3 regions of the Peribacillus sp. B65 genome follow, and region 3 is predicted to be linked to each of the others. Evidence: riboswitches for the same ligand, from Rfam matches in the RefSeq annotation. Region 3 holds a riboswitch; each other region holds the start of a gene.
What was found. Region 3 has a riboswitch for lysine ahead of dapA (4-hydroxy-tetrahydrodipicolinate synthase). Riboswitches for the same ligand answer to the same signal wherever they lie in the genome.
Positions count from the first base shown of each region.

Region 1: linked by a shared signal. The riboswitch ahead of ACSR9O_RS20225 (aspartate kinase) and the one ahead of dapA (4-hydroxy-tetrahydrodipicolinate synthase) in region 3 are both predicted to bind lysine.
Region 2: linked by a shared signal. The riboswitch ahead of ACSR9O_RS12730 (amino acid permease) and the one ahead of dapA (4-hydroxy-tetrahydrodipicolinate synthase) in region 3 are both predicted to bind lysine.

Region 1 covers NZ_CP195840.1:4,155,466-4,162,620, reverse strand. Annotated here, with positions in the region: gene sdhB (succinate dehydrogenase iron-sulfur subunit) at 1-736, opposite strand, end outside; gene sdhA (succinate dehydrogenase flavoprotein subunit) at 754-2,505, opposite strand; gene ACSR9O_RS20235 (succinate dehydrogenase cytochrome b558 subunit) at 2,576-3,184, opposite strand; gene ACSR9O_RS20230 (YslB family protein) at 3,569-4,039, shown strand; gene ACSR9O_RS20225 (aspartate kinase) at 4,103-5,335, opposite strand; lysine riboswitch at 5,426-5,602, opposite strand; gene uvrC (excinuclease ABC subunit UvrC) at 5,664-7,155, opposite strand, start outside.
Region 2 covers NZ_CP195840.1:2,602,157-2,609,311, forward strand. Annotated here, with positions in the region: gene ACSR9O_RS12720 (Ger(x)C family spore germination protein) at 1-876, shown strand, start outside; gene ACSR9O_RS12725 (glycoside hydrolase family 13 protein) at 961-2,640, shown strand; gene ACSR9O_RS12730 (amino acid permease) at 2,689-4,140, opposite strand; lysine riboswitch at 4,237-4,422, opposite strand; gene ACSR9O_RS12735 (LacI family DNA-binding transcriptional regulator) at 4,677-5,639, opposite strand; gene ACSR9O_RS12740 (metal ABC transporter solute-binding protein, Zn/Mn family) at 6,318-7,155, shown strand, end outside.
Region 3 covers NZ_CP195840.1:3,075,532-3,082,686, reverse strand. Annotated here, with positions in the region: gene ACSR9O_RS15040 (DMT family transporter) at 1-671, opposite strand, end outside; gene ACSR9O_RS15035 (Lrp/AsnC family transcriptional regulator) at 908-1,399, shown strand; gene dapA (4-hydroxy-tetrahydrodipicolinate synthase) at 1,847-2,743, opposite strand; lysine riboswitch at 2,876-3,054, opposite strand; gene ACSR9O_RS15025 (metallophosphoesterase) at 3,756-6,014, shown strand; gene ACSR9O_RS15020 (hypothetical protein) at 6,285-6,452, shown strand; gene ACSR9O_RS15015 (sensor histidine kinase) at 6,629-7,155, shown strand, end outside.

The DNA.
Region 1 (7,155 bases), 1.1 Mb from region 3:
GGATCGTAGTATCACGGTTCAACGCTGCAATCGAAGTAGTTAATGGAATGCCTTTAGGGCAAGACTGCACACAGTTTTGTGAGTTACCGCAGTTTGCAAGTCCTCCATCACCCATGATTGTATTTAAACGTTCAGCTTTGTTCATTGCACCTGTTGGATGTGCGTTGAACAACCGAACTTGTGATAATGGTTGTGGCCCCATGAAGTCTGAATTGCTGTTTACGTTCGGACAAGCTTCCAAACAAACACCGCAAGTCATACATTTAGATAACTCGTAAGCCCATTGACGTTTCTTTTCTGGCATACGCGGTCCCGGTCCAAGATTGTACGTTCCATCGATTGGAATCCATGCTTTTACCTTTTTCAATGAGTCGAACATACGGCTGCGATCGACTTGCAGGTCACGAACAACAGGGAATGTACGCATTGGAGCTAGACGAACTGGCTGCTCCAATTGATCGATAAGAGCTGTACATGATTGTCTTGGTTTACCATTGATAACCATTGAACAAGCACCACATACCTCTTCAAGACAGTTCATGTCCCATGCGATTGCTGTAGTGTGCTTGCCTTGTACAGTTACCGGATTACGACGAATTTCCATAAGAGCCGAAATTACGTTCATATTCGGGCGGTATGCTAATTCGAATTCCTCATCATAAGGAGCTGAATCCGGTGTATCTTGACGAGTGATTATAAAACGGACTGTTTTAGTCTCAGATTTAGTTTCAACCATTTTTTTGCTCCCCCTCTTTAGTGTTTCGTAGTGTAGTCACGTTTACGCGGTGCGATCAGTGATACATCAATATCTTCATAATGGAATTCAGGTGCTTGATCCAAGCCTTTGAATGTTGCCATAGTAGTTTTCATGAATTCCTCATCATTACGTTCTGGGAAATCAGGTTTGTAATGCGCTCCGCGGCTTTCGTCACGGTTTAACGCACCAATTGTGATTACACGAGCCAATTGCATCATGTTTTGCAGCTGTCTAGTGAATGCAGCTCCTTGGTTACTCCATTTAGCCGTGTCATTGATGTTAATTTTCTTGTAACGTTCCATCAGTTCAAGAATCTTGTTATCCGTTTCTTTCAGCTTGTCATTGTAACGAACTACAGTAACATGCTGTGTCATCCACTCACCAAGTTCTTTGTGAAGGACGTACGCATTTTCGTTACCATCAAGAGACATGACTTCATTCCATTTCTCTTGTTCTTGTTTTTCGTACCCTTCATACAATGAAGAAGGAATGGATTCTGAAGTTTTATCAAGGCCTTCAATATATTTAACGGCGTTCGGTCCAGCGACTGAACCACCATAGATTGCAGAAAGAAGTGAGTTAGCACCAAGACGGTTACCGCCATGTTGTGAGTAATCACACTCACCTGCAGCGAATAAACCTTTGATGTTTGTCATTTGGTCATAATCCACCCAAAGTCCGCCCATAGAATAGTGAACGGCAGGGAAAATTTTCATTGGAACTTTACGAGGATCTTCACCCATGAATTTCTCGTAGATTTCAATGATTCCGCCAAGTTTAATATCAAGTAATTTCGGATCTTTATGTGATAGATCCAGGTAAACCATGTTTTCTCCATTAATGCCAAGCTTCATGTTCATGCAGACGTCGAAGATTTCACGAGTCGCGATATCACGAGGTACTAGATTACCATAAGCAGGGTATTTTTCTTCAAGGAAATACCAAGGTTTTCCGTCTTTATATGTCCAGATACGTCCACCTTCACCACGAGCGGATTCACTCATTAGACGAAGTTTGTCATCTCCAGGGATTGCTGTCGGGTGAATTTGAATGAACTCACCATTTGCATAATTTACACCTTGTTGATAAACGATGGAAGCTGCTGAACCTGTATTGATCATTGAGTTAGTTGATTTACCGAAAATGATTCCAGGGCCGCCGCTCGCCATGATGACTGCGTCTCCAGGGAATGATTTGATTTCCATTGAAGTCAGGTTTTGAGCTACGATACCGCGTGCTGTTTGCTCATCATCGATTACAGCTCCAAGGAATTCCCAGCCTTCATATTTCGTTACAAGACCTTCAACTTCATAACGGCGAACCTGCTCGTCCAATGCGTAAAGTAATTGCTGACCAGTTGTTGCACCAGCGAATGCTGTACGGCTATGTTGAGTACCACCGAAACGACGGAAATCAAGAAGACCTTCCGGAGTACGGTTGAACATAACACCCATACGGTCAAACATATGGATGATCGATGGTGCTGCTTCGCACATCGCTTTAACCGGCGGTTGGTTAGCCAAGAAATCTCCGCCATAAACTGTATCGTCGAAGTGGATATATGGAGAATCCCCTTCACCTTTTGTATTTACTGCCCCGTTGATTCCGCCTTGGGCACAAACTGAGTGAGAGCGTTTAACAGGCACTAAAGAAAATAAATCAACCTGTTGTCCCAGCTCTGCTGCTTTGATCGTAGCCATTAATCCAGCTAGACCTCCACCAACGATAACTATTTTACCTTTACCCAATTCTGTCACTCCCTTATTTCCATTAGCCAAGCTATGTTTTTCCTAATTCTTATAAATGAACTCTATCTTCTTATACGAAAGCGAAAATTGCGCTGATTCCGATATAAGAAAGAAGAACGAAAACGATCAATGTAAAGTAAGTCATGATTCTTTGCGATCTTGGTGAAACTGTAAGACCCCAGCTAACTGCAAATGACCATAATCCATTAGCAAAGTGGAAGATTGCCGAGATAATACCAACAATATAGAACACAATCATAAATGGACTAGAGAAAATTTCAGCCATCATGTCAAAGTTAACTTCAGCACCCATAGCTGCTTGAATTCTAGTTGCCCATATATGCCAAACAAGGAAAATCAACGTTATGATTCCAGTTAGACGTTGTAGCATGAACATCCAGTTACGGAAGAAACTAAATCTGCCTAAATTGTTTTTTGCTGTAAAGGCAATATAAATTCCGTACACAGCATGGAAAATGAGCGGTAGATAGATGACGACCCATTCTACCAGAATCTTCACGGGCGTATACTCAATTAAATGAACTGCCCCATTAAAAGTCTCTTCTCCTTTTGTTGCCATAAAGTTTACCGATAAATGAAAAATTAGGAATAGACCAATTGGAATTACTCCTAGAAGTGAATGAAGCCTGCGATTCCCAAACTCACGATTTTTTGCCACTAAGTGCCCCCCCTTAATTTGTGAAAAATCATGCAAAGATAAACTGGTGGCTACCTTTTATCTCCGCGTGAAAATACAGTATAGAGTCAAAAAAACTCCTCTATACTTCCTTTACAATTATGTGACATGTCCATTTTACTCCTGACTTCTATATGCGTCAAGAAAACGGATACAAGAAATCTCTTTTTCAGAATAGATTTTATTGGATTAAATTAGCTATTTTTTGTATGTCAAGATGATATTTTGAATAAATTTCTAATTTAACTATTAATATCTCGATATAATTTCTCATTTTTTTCCAATTGTTATTTAAATAAATAAAAAACAGTATAATTTGCAAAAGAAATACGTTTATAATAGATTTACAGAAAGAGGCGATAAATTATGAAAAAAAATATTGCTGCTGCGATAGAAGAAGAGATTCAAACTGAAGAAATTCAAACTGAAGAATTCCTGGTTCCAGCTTTCGGATACGAATTAATCAGAGAAGTTCTATTGAACGATATTCTCGGAAAAGACTCTAATCAAATCCTCTATTGGGCAGGTAAACAATTAGCAAGAAAATTCCCATTGAATGGCGATCAGGAAGTGATTGAATTTTTCCAAAGCGCTGGATGGGGCAATCTGGAAATCTTGAAATATACGAAACACGAGATGGAATTATCCCTGACGGGTGAAATAATCAGCCGCCGCCTGGATTTACACCCTGATTGTCACTTCCAACTTGAAGCCGGTTTCCTTGCCGAGCAGTTTACACTGCAAAAAAAATTCCTCAGCGAATCAACGGAAGAAATTAAACGCCGCGCAAAAAAAGTGATATTCACCATCCAATGGGATCCCAGAGATCCAATCTAATGAGCCCTTAAAACAGACTTACCCTTTTTACCGGAAGTCTGTTTTTTATTGGACTCCTGACACTTAAGCTAGCACATTTGCATGCTGACCTAGTTTAAATGCTTCATGAAGAGATTCGACCGCCTTCACCATTTCCTTTTCATTGACGACAGTCGAAACTTTAATTTCCGATGTGCTGACCATTTTCACCTGGATGCCTGTATTGGCCATCACTTCAAACATCTCGGCAGCCACTCCCGGATTGGATACCATACCAGAACCGACGATGGACACTTTTGCCAATCCGCTCTCCGTTTCGACTCGGTCGAATCCCAATTGTTCTTTATTATTTTCCAGCACGATCAAGGCCGCTTCCGTATCTTCACTTTTTGTGGAAAAAGATAGATTGGTCGTATCCTCGGCAGTCATGCTTTGAATGATGATGTCCACATTAATCCGGTTTTTCGCAAGTGTTGTGAAGATTGTGGATAATGCACCAAGTGATTGGGGCAAACCATATATTGTGACCCTCGTAATACTGTCTTCAAAAGCAATCCCGCGTACAATTAAGTTTTCTTCCATAGTTGCTTCCTCCTCAATGATCGTTCCTGATTCTCTCTCCATGCTTGAACGGACTTCAAGCGGTATTTGATAATTTTTTGCATATTCGACAGCCCTTGGATGAAGGACGCCCGCCCCCAAGTTGGCAAGTTCCAGCATTTCATCATAAGAAATCGATTGGAGTTTTCGTGCGCCTTTTATGTAGCGAGGGTCCGTTGTGAAAACACCCGTTACATCCGTATAAATATCGCATCTATCCGCATTCAGCGCTGCAGCGATGGCAACCGCTGTCGTATCGGAACCGCCTCGCCCTAAGGTAGTGATTTCCCCATTTGCATCGTTCCCCTGGAAACCAGCCACGACCACTATTTTCTTCTCCTGAAGCTGAGCTTGGATCCTCGTGGCATCGATGTTTAAAATCCGGGCATTCCCATGAACGGATTCCGTTTGCATGCCAGCCTGCCAGCCAGTATACGAAATGGCTTCATGTCCTTCTTCAATCAATGCCATCGTTAACAGGGAAATCGTTACCTGTTCCCCCGTAGTCAATAGCATATCCATTTCCCTCTTGCTCGGGGTTCCGGAAATATCCCGGGCCATGGAAACCAATTGATCCGTGGTTTTCCCCATGGCTGAAACAACGACGACTACCTCATTTCCATTCTGCGCTTCCTCGATTACCCGATTGGCAACATTTTTGATTTTTTCTACGCTTCCGACGGATGTTCCGCCAAATTTTTGAACGATTAATGCCATCCTCATGCACCCTCTCTACCTTTTTAGGCAATAAAAAAAGCAATGAGAAATATCTCATTGCTGTGATCACATATCTAAATACTGTAAACACAGTGAGATAGCTCTCCAGGGTATAAACCCTGACAATCCGCCATTTATTAAATGTCGGACCAGGAAAACAAGGTATGAGTCTTGTCTTCCTTCGGCGTCATCCCCTTTCAAAACCTTTCATGGAAGCTCATACTTCTCCAGGTTTTTACTCTTGAATTCCGCACCTCTATCAGCACTTTTAAGTTGTCTAGTTAAAAATTCTTTTTAATCATAGCATAGAGATTTATCGGTAGCAAGATTATTCTTGTAATTTTCTAACGATTCCCTCTGCTACCCCTTTTGGCATGCCAGCTTCCATGATTTCCTCGGCGGTTGCCTCTTTGATTTTCTTCAATGATCCAAAATGCCTTAATAATTGCTTCCTTCGCTTTTCCCCGACTCCTGGAATATCATCAAGCTGGGAGTGAACTGCATTTTTCCCGCGTAGCTGACGATGGAATGTAATCGCGAACCGATGCACTTCATCCTGAATTCTTTGCAATAGGTAAAATTCCTGGCTCCGTGAATCAAGAGGTACGATTTCAAGCGGATTTCCGATCATCAATTGCGAGGTCCTATGCTTTTCATCCTTAATGAGGCCTGAAAGTGGAATATCAAGGCCCAATTCATTTTCCAGAATATCCCGTACAGCTTCCACATGTCCCTTTCCGCCATCAATGATGATCAAGTCCGGAAGCGGCAGCCCTTCTTTCAATACCCGTGAATACCTTCTTCTGACCACTTCACGCATCGATTCATAATCATCAGGCCCTTGGACCGTCTTGATCTTATATTTGCGGTACTCCCTTTTTTCCGGCTTTCCATCAATGAACACGACTAAAGCGGAAACTGGGTCACTTCCCTGGATGTTGGAGTTATCGAAAGCTTCAATTCGATGCGGGGTGTAGATACCCAGTTGCTTCCCGAGGTTTTCCACCGCATTGATCGTTCTTTCTTCATCCCTTTCAATCAAAGAGAATTTTTCCTGAAGCGCGATGGAGGCATTTTTATTCGCCAATTTAAGCATGTCTTTTTTCGCTCCCCGTTTCGGGTGAATCGTTTTGACACCAAGCAGCCCTTCGGCCATTTCGGCATCCACTGATTCAGGCAGCAAGATTTCCTTTGGTTTAAAGTGGTTCGTAATCTCGTAAAACTGACCGAGGAATGTAAGAAGTTCCTGTTCTGGTTCATCGTAGACCGGAAAAAGTGAAACATCCCTTTCTATTAATTTACCCTGCCGGACAAAAAATACCTGAACGCACATCCAGCCTTTATCATAGGCAAAACCAAATACATCCCTGTCGATGAAATCTGTCGTCATCATTTTCTGCTTCTCCATCGTAATATCGATATGGGCAATTTTGTCACGGAACTCCTTGGCCCTCTCGAAATCGAGATCTTCCGATGCCTCCAGCATTTTTTCAGTCAGTTCTTTTTTTATTTCAGTATGCCCGCCGTTCAAGAACCTGTTGATATCATCCACCATTTTTTTATATTCCTGTTCCTCTACATCATATACACATGGGGCCAGGCACTGGCCAAGGTGATAGTAGAGACAAACGCGATCAGGTAAAGTATTGCATTTTCTAAGGGGATAGATGCGGTCGAGCAATTTTTTCGTTTCGTTAGCTGCAAATGCATTCGGATAAGGACCGAAATATTTACCTTTGTCTTTTTTGACTTTTCGCGTAATGATTAGACGTGGGTGGCGTTCCGCAGTCAGCTTTATGAAGGGATACGTCTTATCATCC
Region 2 (7,155 bases), 470 kb from region 3:
TCCCATGATATAAAGGCGGCCCGCCAGCAAGAAAATGCAAAAACACCATACCCGATTGTCGGCGGGAGACTGTCAGTCATTCTATATGGTGAAGAATTGGCAAGTAAGGGGTTGAATGATTATGTCGATACATATAGGCGTGACCCAATGGTGGGAAGGGATTTGTATTTAGCGGTCGTTCATGGCAAAGCGGAGGATGTAGTTAAAATGGAGCCGAAGTTGATTAAAACTCCAGGAGTTCAAGTGAAAGAGCTGATCGAACAGAATATAAGGACTAATTTGCCTGATGTAGATCTTCACAGGTATTTATATGCGTATCATGGTAAAGGAATCGATCCGGTCATGCCTTTATTGGAAACAACAGGAGACCAAATACGGGTGAGAGGGATCGCCTTGTTTAAAAAGGATCGTTATATCGGTAAATATATCCCTTATGAAGACGGCTTTTTATATAAAGTCCTTAGTGAAAACTTTAAGCTGGGGAGTTATGAAATTAAATGGAAGGAAAATGACTTTACCGATATCAATAACGTGGAGTCACGTGTCCATTATCATATTTCGAATGCCAATCAAGACCCCAAGGTCAGGATTGGAGTGAAAATGAAAGCGAGTCTGCTGGAGGTCCATGGCTATGACTTGGGCAAAGCGGTCGACCTGAATAGAATAGAGGCCAGGGCCGAGCGGATCATTGGTAAAAAATTAAATGAGATGGTAACCATGTTTCAGGAGAACAATATAGATCCGCTTGCACTCGGTGATCATGCTAAAAGTAAAACAAGAAATTTCGATCAAAAACATTGGGAGGAGGCATATCCCGATATTCCGATCGAGGTCGATCTGGATATTGAAATGATTCAAACGGGAATAGCTGAATAAAAGTAGAATATTCTGGAGTTTCCCCCTTTATAATAGGGTATTGGTGTAATGATTGTGCTAATGCGGCTAAAAAGGGGGAAAAGCATGGACAAAGCATGGTGGAAAGAGGCAGTTGTGTATCAAGTGTATCCAAGGAGTTTTATGGATAGTGATGGTGATGGGATAGGGGATATAAACGGGATATTGATGAAACTCGATTATTTACAAGAACTGGGTGTGAACGTGATATGGCTATCCCCAGTTTACCAATCTCCCAATGATGACAATGGGTACGATATCAGTGATTATAAATCAATCATGACTGAATTCGGGACAATGGCTGACTTCGATAGGTTGTTGACGGCAGTTCATGAACGTGGAATGAAGATCATGATGGACCTGGTGGTCAACCATTCTTCAGACGAACATCCGTGGTTCGAGGAATCGCGATCCTCAAAAGATAATCCGAAACGTGATTATTATATTTGGAAACCTGGCAGGAATGGGAAGGAGCCAAATAATTGGGAGTCCATTTTTAAAGGTTCGGCATGGGAATATGATGAAGGAACCGATGAATATTATTTACATTTATTCAGCAGGAAACAACCGGATTTAAACTGGGAGAACCCTAAGCTCCGTGAAGAAATCTACAGTATCATGACATGGTGGCTGGATAAGGGTGTCGATGGCTTCCGGATGGATGTCATCAACTTCCTATCAAAAGATCAAAGCTATTCGGATGGAGCCGTTCGCCATGAGAAGCAGTTTGGTGACGGAAGCCCATTTTTCCTGAATGGCCCGCGCATACATGAGTTTTTACAGGAAATCAATCAACGGGCGCTTTCTGGGTATGAGGTGATTACGGTTGGGGAGATGCCAGGCGTCACACCGGAGGACGCACAATTGTTCACAGGTAAAGATCGTGGTGAGCTACATATGGTCTTTCAATTCGAACATATGGATTTGGGGAGAGGGCCTGAAGGAAAGTGGAGTAATGATAAGTGGAAGCTTACCGATTTAAAGCGAATTCTTTCCAAGTGGCAGACTGGTTTGGAGGGGGATGGCTGGAACAGTTTATACTGGAACAACCATGATCAGCCCCGGGTTGTCTCAAGGTTTGGTAATGATGGAAAGTATCGTATTGAAAGCGCTAAGATGCTTGCTGCTTGTCTTCATATGCTTCAGGGTACACCTTATATATATCAAGGGGAAGAGCTGGGCATGACCAATGTTGCATTTGAAAGCATCGATGAATACCGGGATATCGAAACATTGAATTCATATGACGAACTAGTCAATTCTCATGGCTGGTCAAAAGAGCGGATGATGTCAGCCATTCACGCCCGCAGCCGAGATAATGCGAGAACACCGATTCAGTGGAATGACTCCCGGAACGCAGGATTCACGCAAGGGACTCCTTGGATTAAGGTTAATCCCAATTTCCCCGAGATTAATGCAGAAAAGGCCTACAATGATCACAATTCCATTTTTCATTTTTATAAAAAGCTTATCCAATTACGCAAGGAACATGATATCGTCGTTTATGGCCGTTTTGAACTGCTGTTCCCGGATGATGAACGAATATTTGCCTACACGAGATCGTTGGAAGAAGAAAAGCTGTTGGTGCTATGCAACTTTAAAGAAGAGCAGGCCTCCTATACTTTGCCTGAAGAGCTGCATGCATATTCTGCCACAAAGCTGATCGGCAATTATGATCAGGAGGAAGAAGGAATCTCCAGCAAACCCCTGCAACCATATGAATGCCGTGTTTATCAATTGAAATGAAAAAAGGACCTGTTCTTCTTCGATTAGGAAGAACAGGTCCTTTGCGTATTATTTTGATTTAAGGTCACATTCCTCAAGCGGAATGATTTTCGTTTTGTGCTTAATTTTATAGCCGAACCATAAGACGAAAAATAGAATCAAGCCAATGTAGGAAACGAACATTGAATTCCAGTCGATCCCATCGCTGCTGAAAGCTTGATAGCCTTGTCCGATAATAATGATAATACAAAGGACAAGTGCGAATATAGGCCCGAATGGGAAGCCTTTTGCCCGGAATGGTAAAGCATTCATATCAAGGCCTTGAGCTGCGTAGGCTTTGCGGAACCGATAATGGGCAATCGCAATCCCTACCCAGGTGACGAATCCCGCCATGCCTGAAGCGTTCAATAACCAGATATAAACGACGCCATCACCGAAAAACGAAGCTAAGAATGCAACGCAGCCAACTAAAGAAGTCACGATAAGGGCATTCACGGGTACTCCTCTTTTATCTAACTTGCCTAGGAATTTCGGTGCTTTACCATCACGTGCCAAGTCCCATAGCATACGGGTTGAAGCGTACATGCCAGAGTTACCGGCTGAGAGTACGGATGATAAAATGATCGCGTTCATGATGGATGCAGCAAATGCAAGGCCGGCCCTTTCAAATACAAGCGTAAATGGACTTACGGCAACATCTTCACTCAATAAACGTGAATCGGTAAACGGAATGATCATGCCAATTACAAAAATGGCTAAGATATAGAATAAGATGATACGCCAGAAAACGGATCTGATCGCTTTTGGGATATTTTTTTCTGGATCCTCACTTTCACCTGCAGTCACTCCAAGCAATTCCGTACCTTGGAATGAAAAGCCGGCAGCCATGAATACGCCTAGAATCGTGAAGAATCCTCCGTTAAAGGGACCTTCGCCCATTGTGAAATTGGAAAAACCGATTGGGTCTTTGCCACCCATGATTCCGAGAATGATCAGTACACCCGTGATCAAGAATATGACGACTGTCACGACCTTGATCATGGCAAACCAGAATTCTGTTTCCCCGAAACCTTTAACTGACATGTAATTGATAAGAAACATAATGATTAACGCAATGGCACTCCAGATAATTGAAGGGCTATCCGGGAACCAGAACTTCATAATTAAGACAACGGCTGCCAATTCGGCAGCAATGGTGATTGCCCAGTTATACCAGTAGTTCCAACCAATCGCAAAACCGAAAGACGGATCGACGAATTTGGATGCATAGACACGGAACGAACCGGCCACTGGCATGAACGCTGCCATTTCTGCAAGACTTGTCATTAAGTAATAAACCATGATGCCGATGATTGCGTATGCCACCAAGGCACCGCCGGGTCCGGCTGAATGAATGGCCCCGCCACTAGCTAAAAATAAACCTGTTCCAATCGTTCCACCTAATGAAATCATCATTAAATGACGCGCTTTCAGGCTCCTTTTCAGTTCAGTAGGGCTTGATGGTGATTGTGAATTTGACAATTGATGTTACACTCCTTTTTATTGGAAGGGAACGAAAAATAAAAAAACAGCAGTCGAAAAAGATCGACGGCTGTTTATAATAAACCCGTTTATCCTTCCGAAGATAGCTCCCCACGCTTTTCTGAAAAAACGTGACAGTGGTGTTCCTGTTCGGTTACACCGCCAGCAAGAATATACATGGAATATACCCTAACTTCGGCAACTTATCCTTTCAAACGGAGTCTTTAATTTTCCAGAATCTCGTCCGTTTTACTTTTATAAGCTGCAGCCTCTAACTCATCGGTAAATGAGGAAGTATTCAATTTTCTATAATCGTTTGCGTCAGTTTAATAGGTGACGTCGGACGATTGTACTCATGAAATTCATGCAATCGTTAATAGATTGCTAGTAATTGAGTAAACTTTACTATATCAAAATTATAAAATAACTTCTGGGATATCGCAATGATTATTTTAGGTGGTTATTTTTTCCTAGTTGAATGATGGCAGTAAGGAAGAATTCAAGTGACGATATACTAAAATAAAGCATCCTGATAACTAAACGGTTTTCCTTTTTATTAGGGCGTAGTCCAGTTTTACATGTTTGACCTCTCCAGGATTCTCAAATAGGTCCACTGCCATTTTCCCAATCCATTCCAGCGGTAAGGAAATGGTCGTGATGTCGAGCATTTCGCCAAGGCTATCATTATTGAAGCCGAGAATGGCCACATCTTCCGGTACCCTTATACCCGATTTCTTAGCGGTAAGAATGAATCCTGCCGCCGTGTCATCATTCGTGATGATGATGGCTTCAGGTTTATCCATCATCGAATTCCATTCCTGAAACAATTGTTCACCGTCTTTGATGTGATAACTGCCTTCAAACAGCCATTCTTTATTGTTTATCAGTTGATGTTTACTCATGATATCGTTAAAGGCTTTTGTGCGGTGGGAACTATTTCTGCTTTTTTTACGGCCGAGGCTGTATCCGATTTTCTTATATCCTTTAGCGATCACGTACTCAAGGGCACAGGAGAAAGCTGCATAATGATCAATGCTGATGGATGAGAATTCAGCCTGAGCTGTATCTTCACATAAAATAATCGGTCCGTATTTTTGATATTCCAAGAGGATTTTCATTTCTGAAATCCTTGAACAAACGATAATGCCATCGAGCTGCTTCATTTGCAGCATATTAAAAGCCTGGATTTCTTTCTCTCTATCATAATTTGTTTGAAAGATGACGATATGACAGCCGATTGCATTTGCCTGTTTAGTGATTCCGTTAACGATTGCCCCGTAATATGGGTGATTGTTGAAGGGGATGATGATGCCGATAAGATTGGTCTTGCCTTTTGAAAGATGAATGGCGTTGATGTTTCTCGTATAATTCAAACGATTGATCGCTTCTAAGACGCTCTTTCTTTTATCGGGGCTTACATATGGATGATCATTCAATACACGAGACACTGTTGAGACAGATACACCAGCACATTGAGCTATTTCTTTAATATTTGTCATGGTATCACCGTTTTTTCTTTTTTTTTATTGTACAGTATGAAACCCATTTCAGGGCAAGGGAACAGTGTGGGACTGCTGAAGATTTCTTCAAATAAGGTCTTGTTCTGGTATTGGTTTCATCCTTTAAGATTTGTTTAAGTCTTAGAGGAGGAGGAAATCATGATGTTCCAAACTTTAATCACCCTGGTTGTGCTTTGCGGAATCGAATTGGGATTTGCGTACTTGGCAATTTCATTGAAACAGGAAAAATGAGTGGCAATGCCAGTCAAGAATTCCGCGGTATTACCACGTTTACTCGTGAATTTTGGCATTTTACTCGTGAAATTCACACATTTACTCGTGAATTTCATGTCGTCCAGAAATAGCTCCCCTATATTATATTCACCATTAAAACTCCACAATATAAATATAACTTCATCGTTACGTATCATGTACGGAATGACTGGCTGTCAGGGAGCTCCCTAGTGAGATTCCTGACAGTTTTTATTGTGTGTAAAAGTCATTCGCCTTTTTGAAATGTTTAAAAAATAGTTGCACTTTTTTTGTATATTTGTGTATAGTATAAAATAAGTTGTGTAGAGGAAACTTTTTAGCATTTACGACAATGTAAAAAAATTTACACTTAATTTTGCGTTCGGCAAACATTTTTAGGGAAATGAAAAAGAGGAGGGAATATGGATGGGTTTTCTAAAATCTATTGGGGGTGTGCTTGCTGCATTGCTGATTTTAACGGGGTGCGGTAATGATACAGCCGATAGGGATAAAGGCAATGGCAAGCTAAATGTCGTTACAACAACGGGAATGATTGGGGATTTGGTTGAGAATATCGGCGGTAAACATGTCGAGGTCACCAGTTTAATGGGACCGGGAGTCGACCCCCATCTATATAAAGCGACACAGGGTGATGTTAAGACACTGGATTCGGCTGATATGATTTTTTATAACGGATTGCATCTTGAAGGGAAAATGACGGATATATTTGAAATGATGAGTAAGGATAAACCGACGATTGCCGTAACGGAGGACTTTAAGGAGAACCAGCTTCGTAAAGTGAGTGCAACGGACCATGATCCCCACGTATGGTTTGATGTAAAGCTTTGGATCGTTGCGGCGGAGGCAGTTAAGAAAGAATTGATTGCCAATGATCGGGAACATGAAGCAGAGTATCGTGAAAATTATGAGGAGTACGTCCTGCAATTGGAGGAACTTGATAAATATGTTCAAGAGGAAATTAATAAAGTACCGGAAGATCAACGGGTTCTCGTTACAGCACATGATGCTTTTGGATACTACGGGCAGTCATATGGCCTGGATGTAAGAGGGCTCCAAGGGATCAATACTTTATCGGAATATGGATCAAAAGATGTGACGGATATGCGTAATTATCTTGTGGAGAACAAAATAAAAGCGATTTTCATTGAGTCAAGCGTACCAAGGAAGGCTATCGAGGCTGTCATTCAAGGGGCAGGTAAGCAGGGTCACAAAGTGGAAATCGGCGGGGAATTGTTCTCGGATG
Region 3 (7,155 bases):
GTTGAGATAACGCCTGTATATAAAATAGATTGTATGAAGGAAGTATTTATATTAGAAACTGTAAAATTGGAAAAATTAAACGGTAGAAGAACTATAAGTCCAAATATACCAGAATATAATGTAGACATCATGGGTGTTGTCGTTACCATTGCCCATTTGCTACAAACGGAATATATTCCCCAAACGCATACAGCAGCCATCATATATAAATCACCTGTATTAAATCGTAATGAAAGGAAAAGATCAATATTTCCTTTTGAAAGTACAAGTATTACGCCAATAAGCGAAAAAAACACAGAAAACATTTGTAGAATATTAATTCTTTCTTTTAAAAAGAAAAATGAAAAAATAGCAATTGAAATCATGTTTAATGTTGATATTAATCCAACATTAGTCGCTGATGTTTTCTCTAATGCTACAAATTGCAATAGGTTAAATAGAACCACACCTGTAATTCCCATCAAAAATAAAGGAAGGATTGCACTTCGAGGAGGAAATATCTTTTTTTCTTTCCACCATACAATTGGCAAAAGACAACTAACAGCAATGATCCACCTTAAACTCGTCAATGTCATCGGAGAAGCATGTTCGACAAGCGACTTTCCAACGACAAAGTTTCCACCCCATAACAAACTTGTTAAAAGTAATAACGAAAAATAATAATATTGCATTTCATTCTGCTCCTTTACATCTTTCACTGTTTAAGTAAAAGGATCGAAGCCATTGTGCACAATGGCATTTATTTATTAATAATTTTAACATTTTAGATCGTTATTAATATATTATTTTGTATAATAGAAGAAACTTAGAATAATATTAATAAATATTGCCGATAAACAGAATAAAATTTTGTTTTGCTATTGAAGTGATACTATTTTTGGAACATTTGTAAAAGGAGTGACTATAAGTGGAATCTATCGTAAGCAAGGTTCTAGATAATGTTGATATTCAAATTTTAGATTTACTGCAAAAGGATGCACAGTTAAGTAATACTGAGCTTGCAAAGCGTGTCAAGTTATCTCCCCCAGCTATACATTCAAGGATAAAACGTTTGGAAAATGAAGGGTTTATTAATGGACAAGTAGCAATTTTAAACCAGGAGAAGCTAGGTTTTGATTTATTATGTTTCATTTTTATTAGTACAAATATACATCAAGCTGAAGAACTGGAAGTTTTGGAAAAGGCATTAGCTTCTATGTCAGAAGTATTAGAGTGTCATTGTTTAACAGGTGAGTATGATTATCTTCTAAAAGTGGCTAATAAAGATCGGAAGGAATTAGAAATATTTATTAGAAAGTTAAATAAACTAGGCATAACAAAAATTCAAACTAGCCTAGCTCTTAGAGAAATTAAATATTCAACTGTTTTACCTATATGGGAAGAAAAGTCCCGTTCGTAAAAGTACACTTTTACGAACGTGTTTTATAGAACAAGAGAGAGAGAGAAAAGGTAGAAGAAGAAATAAAAAAATGAAGTCCTTTATAGATTGGATCCCAAGGAACGAGTCATTTAAGATTATTCTTATCACTTCAAGAGAATTGGGCAGGTACACTATGTCTTTCAATAATTACATCTCAACATCACTAGAAATACAAGCTTATGATCGATCCCGATAAAATCATTGCGTTAGAAATTTGAAATTTATAATTCCAACTGTATGCCATATATTTTTTCTTGAAAATGGAGTGCTCAACCAGTTTAAGCACTGAGCCGTGGATCGATTAAAAAGCAGTGCACTCTTTATGAGTTGCACTGCTTTTTAAAATTTTATCCCGTTTATTATGGTCTTTAATTAGAAAAACGGTATTAAAGTATGCTGAATGAATCATTATCTTTATTTATTTATTTATTTATTTAACAAAACAGCTTCTTCGTTTCTAGGTTGTAGAGCCATTTGTAGTGCTCTTTTTTCTTCATCGTTTAAAGGGACCAATGGTAACCGGACACCTCCAACATTTAACCCCCGCATATTTAATGCTGATTTTACTGGTGCGGGGCTTGGTGCAGCAAATAATGCTTTCATGATTGGAAGAAGGTTACGATGTGTAGCGGCAGCACCATGGACATCACCATTTTTAAAGCTATTTATCATTTCTTGCATTTCATTACCAATTATGTGTGAAGAAACCGAAACAATTCCTGTTCCACCGATGGCTAAAACCGGTAATGTTAACCCATCATCGCCGCTGTACAATGTAAAATCACCAGTTGTTTTGCTTATGATTTGTGCCATGGCATCTAAGTCACCACTTGCCTCTTTTACTGCCACAATATTGTTGATTCTTGAGATGTTAACAATCGTCTCTACTGACATGTTTACAACACTTCGTCCTGGAATATTATAGAGCATTACCGGTAAAGATGTTGATTGGGCAATAGCCTTAAAGTGCTGAAATAATCCTTCTTGAGACGGCTTGTTATAGTATGGGGTAACGAGCATTATTCCGTCGACTCCTGCTGCCTCAGCTTGCCTTGTTAAGTTGATGGAAGCTTTCGTGTTATTTGAGCCAGTTCCAGCTATGACAGGAACTCTTCCATCAACAACTTCAACAACAATTTTGAATAAATCCAGTTTCTCTTCTGTTGTTAATGTAGGGGACTCTCCAGTTGTACCAGCTATTACTAATCCATCAGAGCCATTAGCAATTAAATAGTTTACTAAAGTTCTCGTAGCATTAAAATCAACCTCATCATTATGATTGAACGGGGTAACCATTGCGGTTAAAACTTGGCCAAAATTCATAACTTCACACCCTTTTGTATGATTTTTTGAAAATATTCAGAGGTGGTGGGCCATTCAGGAGTAAACGCAAAAAAGCAACAACGAGGATTCGCTGCTGCAGTAGAAACAATATTTATCAAAAAATGTTTCCGCGCATAAGATAGCCCTCCATATAGTTTCCTATATGACAGTCCTGTATTTATTCAATAGCAGAACCAGCTTCAAGAACATGAGATTCTTTCCGCTTCGGCAAATTCCCCTTTCCACAATAGTCATAGGATCTCATTCTCCTCAAAATGTGTACTAATGGTTTTTGCTCCTCTATCCTCACTTCAAAAGTATGAAGTAAGAAAATATTTAATTGACTGTAATATAACAAGGAATCCTTTCTAATGCAAGGCAATTTAGAAATATTTTTTTAGAATACATGAATAATCAATGAAAATGGATACGGTATAGGGCTGGATTCATCTTTTTTAGATTATGTAATCTCAACATTAATAGTTTTATATATATATTCTGTTTCATAGGTGATTGGGCTTTTAGAAGCACAACCTGTCGAATAAGGGTTTGTATTATCGTAGGACAATGCTAATGCTTTATTCATCGGTGCAATCGCAAAAAACAGTCCAAAGACAAGAGTTATTACCATCACAATATTTAATAATTTTTTATAATAACCTCTCTCCTTTCCTTCTTCTAGACTTTACCATATGAAAATTGGTATTTCTATGCACTGTGGAATCATTTACCATTTTACGGGTAACTACGTAGTTGAGGGATAGGATTCCATTCCCATTAAGAAATGGAAAATCAATACCAAAAACGAGACAAAAGTGAATGGAACGAATACTGGCCTTAGTCCTTTTTTGATTTATTAATATATAAATTACATTGGTCTTATATTTTATTAATAATGTAAAGTTACTATTTTAATTGGTAAACACCTTAAAAATTTATAAACAAGGAGGATAGTTGTTGATCTGTTTAAAAAATACATAATTAGCTAAACGATAAATAGGAGGTATTGATTTTGAAAGGGAAAAATAAATTTGCAGCAATGCTGACAGTTGTAACGGTAGGATTAACAACTTCTTTATCAAGTGTACAAGCATTCTCGGAATCTTCAAATTCAGATAATAAACGTAAACCTGAGCTCGTTTTTCCAGTAATCAGTGATGTGCATATTGATGATGGATCAACAGCTGATATGAACAAGTTCAGAACAGCCATGGATCAATTAAATAAAGCTGCGCCTAGACAGGATGCTTTTGTTGTCGTTGGGGATTTAACGGACTATGGATACGCTTCTGAATATGATAAGTTCTTCTCCATTTATAATGAGAAGAAACAAGGTGGTGTCCAATCCATGTTTACAATGGGGAACCATGATTATTGGAATGGACTTTCCGTTGAAAAGGCACAAGATCGTTTTCTCGAGAAAACAGGAATGGATTCTCTTTACTATCATAAAAAAGTAAATGGATATGATTTTATTACGTTAAGTCCGGAAAATGGTAATACGCATGGTTTATATTCCGTTAATCAAATTAACTGGCTAGGTGAAAAGTTAGCTGCAGCAGAAAAAGAGAATCCGGACCAACCAATCTTTGTTTTTCTTCATCAACACATTAAAGACACTGTGTATGGAAGTGACTTGTGGGGAACTCAGGAAAATAAAGAACTTTTATATGATACTTTAAAGAAACATCCACAGGTTATTACATTTTCAGGCCATTCTCATTATCCACTCGAAGACCCGAGAACGATTCATCAAAAAGACTTTACGTCAGTTGGCACGTCTTCTGTAAGTTATTTGGAATTGGAGCCAGGTAAACTTCAAGGGTTCCATCCAGAAGGATATCGGGATATTAGTCAAGGAATGATTGTAGAAGTTTATAATAATGAAGTTGTCATTAAAAAACGTGACTTTCATAAAGACGATTGGACAGGAAAACCATGGGTAATAAAAAATCCTTCTAAAAAAAATAAATTTAAATATACAGACGATCGAGATCAGTTACCACCGGTTTTTGCAGTTAAAGATAAGGCTTCGATTGTAGAAGAAAAATCTACACTAAGAAGTTTAAATGTAACATTTCCACAGGCAAAAGATAACGCACTCGTACATTCATATCACATTACAGCCAAAAACAAGGAAACAGGGGAGATGGACGCAGATTTCACCGCATTTTCTGAATTCTATTATGATCCTGTGCCAAAGAATTTAGAGTTCCCTGTTGCTGGACTTAAGCCAGGTACTGATTATGAAATTAAGGTACAAGCACTAGATTCATTTAACAATAGCAGTAAAAAGGTGTTACTGGCTGATGGTCAGACAAAAGCCCTGGAAATGGTCTCGGTACAAGCTTCTCCTTCTTTAGTAACAGAAGGTGAATCGACTGCACTCCAAGTGAAGGTGAAAAATTATGGAAGTAAAAGTATGAACGGGAAAATTAAAGTTGATGCACCTGAAGGTTGGAGTGTAGAGCACAATGAACTTGAGTATGTGCTATCAGGAACAGAAGAAAAAATGTTGACAATAAAAGCTACACCTAGCAAGGAGATATCGGGTTCATCACAATTCAAGATTACTGCTTACGAGGAAGGCCAAATAATTGGCTCCAAGAATATAAATGTATTCGTCAACATGATGCTTGGAGAAAGTTTTGACCAATTAGAGTCTGCATTAAAGCCAGCAGTGAATGAAAACATTCCAAGTTCCATTCTCGGTTGGAGCCATACAGCTCCTAATGGCTGGTCGGTTACGAATAGCTCGAATATGCCAGCTGGTACAGAAGAGTGGCAAGGTTGGAGCTTCACAACAAAGGACTTTTGGACAAAAGCAGAAGACCAGGAGCGTAACAAATTTGAACTTGGTCAAGGTGTTATAGCAGTAGCGGATCCTGATGAATGGGATGATAACGGTTCACCAGCAGCAAAAGGCTTTTTTGATAGTACATTAACTTCACCTACTGTAAAAGTTGATGATGCCAAAGAGCTATACTTAGGATTTGCATCCCACTATAAACAAGAAGGAACGCAAACTGCTGAAGTGACTGCTGTCTTTGATAATGGGGAAAAACAACAAGTTCTCGTTTATGACAATAAAGCTGCTTGGGATAATAAAAATGGACATGTTTTGAATAAGTATGAAGTTAAATCGATTAATGTTCCTGAAGATGCTGCCTCTATGAAATTACAATGGAGAATGCATAATGCTAAAAATAATTGGTTTTGGTCGATTGACGATATTAGATTGGATGACCAAATGATCGTTTCACCAAAGTAAAGAGAAGAACAGATGAACTTTTCTTGAAATTTGTAAAATGCGGACTTTCCTTAAGGGGAAGTTCGCTTTTTCTCTATGTCTCACAAACTCTGGACAAATAAAAAATATTTTAACAAAAAACAAGCTAGCCGGAACCCCGCTGGAAGCTTGATAAACAGTCGGCGGAAAGTGAGCGGATTTCTGAAATCAAGCTGGAACGTTTTTAAATAAAGAAACTGCAGGCAAAACTAAATAAGGACTTGGTTATACTGCATGATTTTTTTGTTTTATATGAACTGCAAACCCAATGGATTGAAGGAATATGCGATACTCCTGCCGAAAAACTGGCTAGCCGAGACCCCACAGACGCTTTCGTCGAGGAAGCTTGGCAGACAGTCGGCGGAAAGTGAGCGGATTCTGAAATCAAGCTGGAACGTTTTTCAAATAAAAAAACTGTAAACCGACAATAGAATAGGATTTTTTCCATGTATTTTAGAAAATTTTAAGATTTGTGTGATATGTTTTTTTTAGTACTAAAAAAAGTTATCGTGGGAAACATCTTTTTATGCAAGAACAGCAGATAAACAACTTTTCTATAAATGAGTAAACGAAAGATCGAAGCGGGGTGAAAATATTTGTCAATAAAAATGAGATTTCTGTTGTCCTACGTTGGCGTAATCCTTATTTCCATCACTTTGTTTTTAACAGCTGGATTTTTACTTATTTTTGCGATAACAGGTGATGTAAAAGCGATAGAACATTTATACAAAAAATCTTATCTCCAAAAACCTTTGACTGCAGTAGAGGAGAGTGTGTTTCTCGATTTAAAGCTTTTGGCAAAAAATAATCCTGAGCAGCTGCTAAATGAAGAACAGCTGAAGAAGATTGAACATGGAGATATTAAGATTGTCGTTAGAAAAGGTAAAAACATTGATTATGCGTCCCAAACACTAGATAAGCCAGGCTTGATACAATCACTTCCCAAGTTCGAAGAAACGAATATCAATACGCGGGACACAATCAAAATGAAAGACTTTTTTTTCACCTATGTGAAGTTTGATTTTTATTTTTCTGATAAAAGTGAAGGAAGTATTTTTGTATTGAGAAAGGCAAGTTCATATGCCGAGCTGACTCGAGAGCTCTTTCCCATTTTATTCGCTCT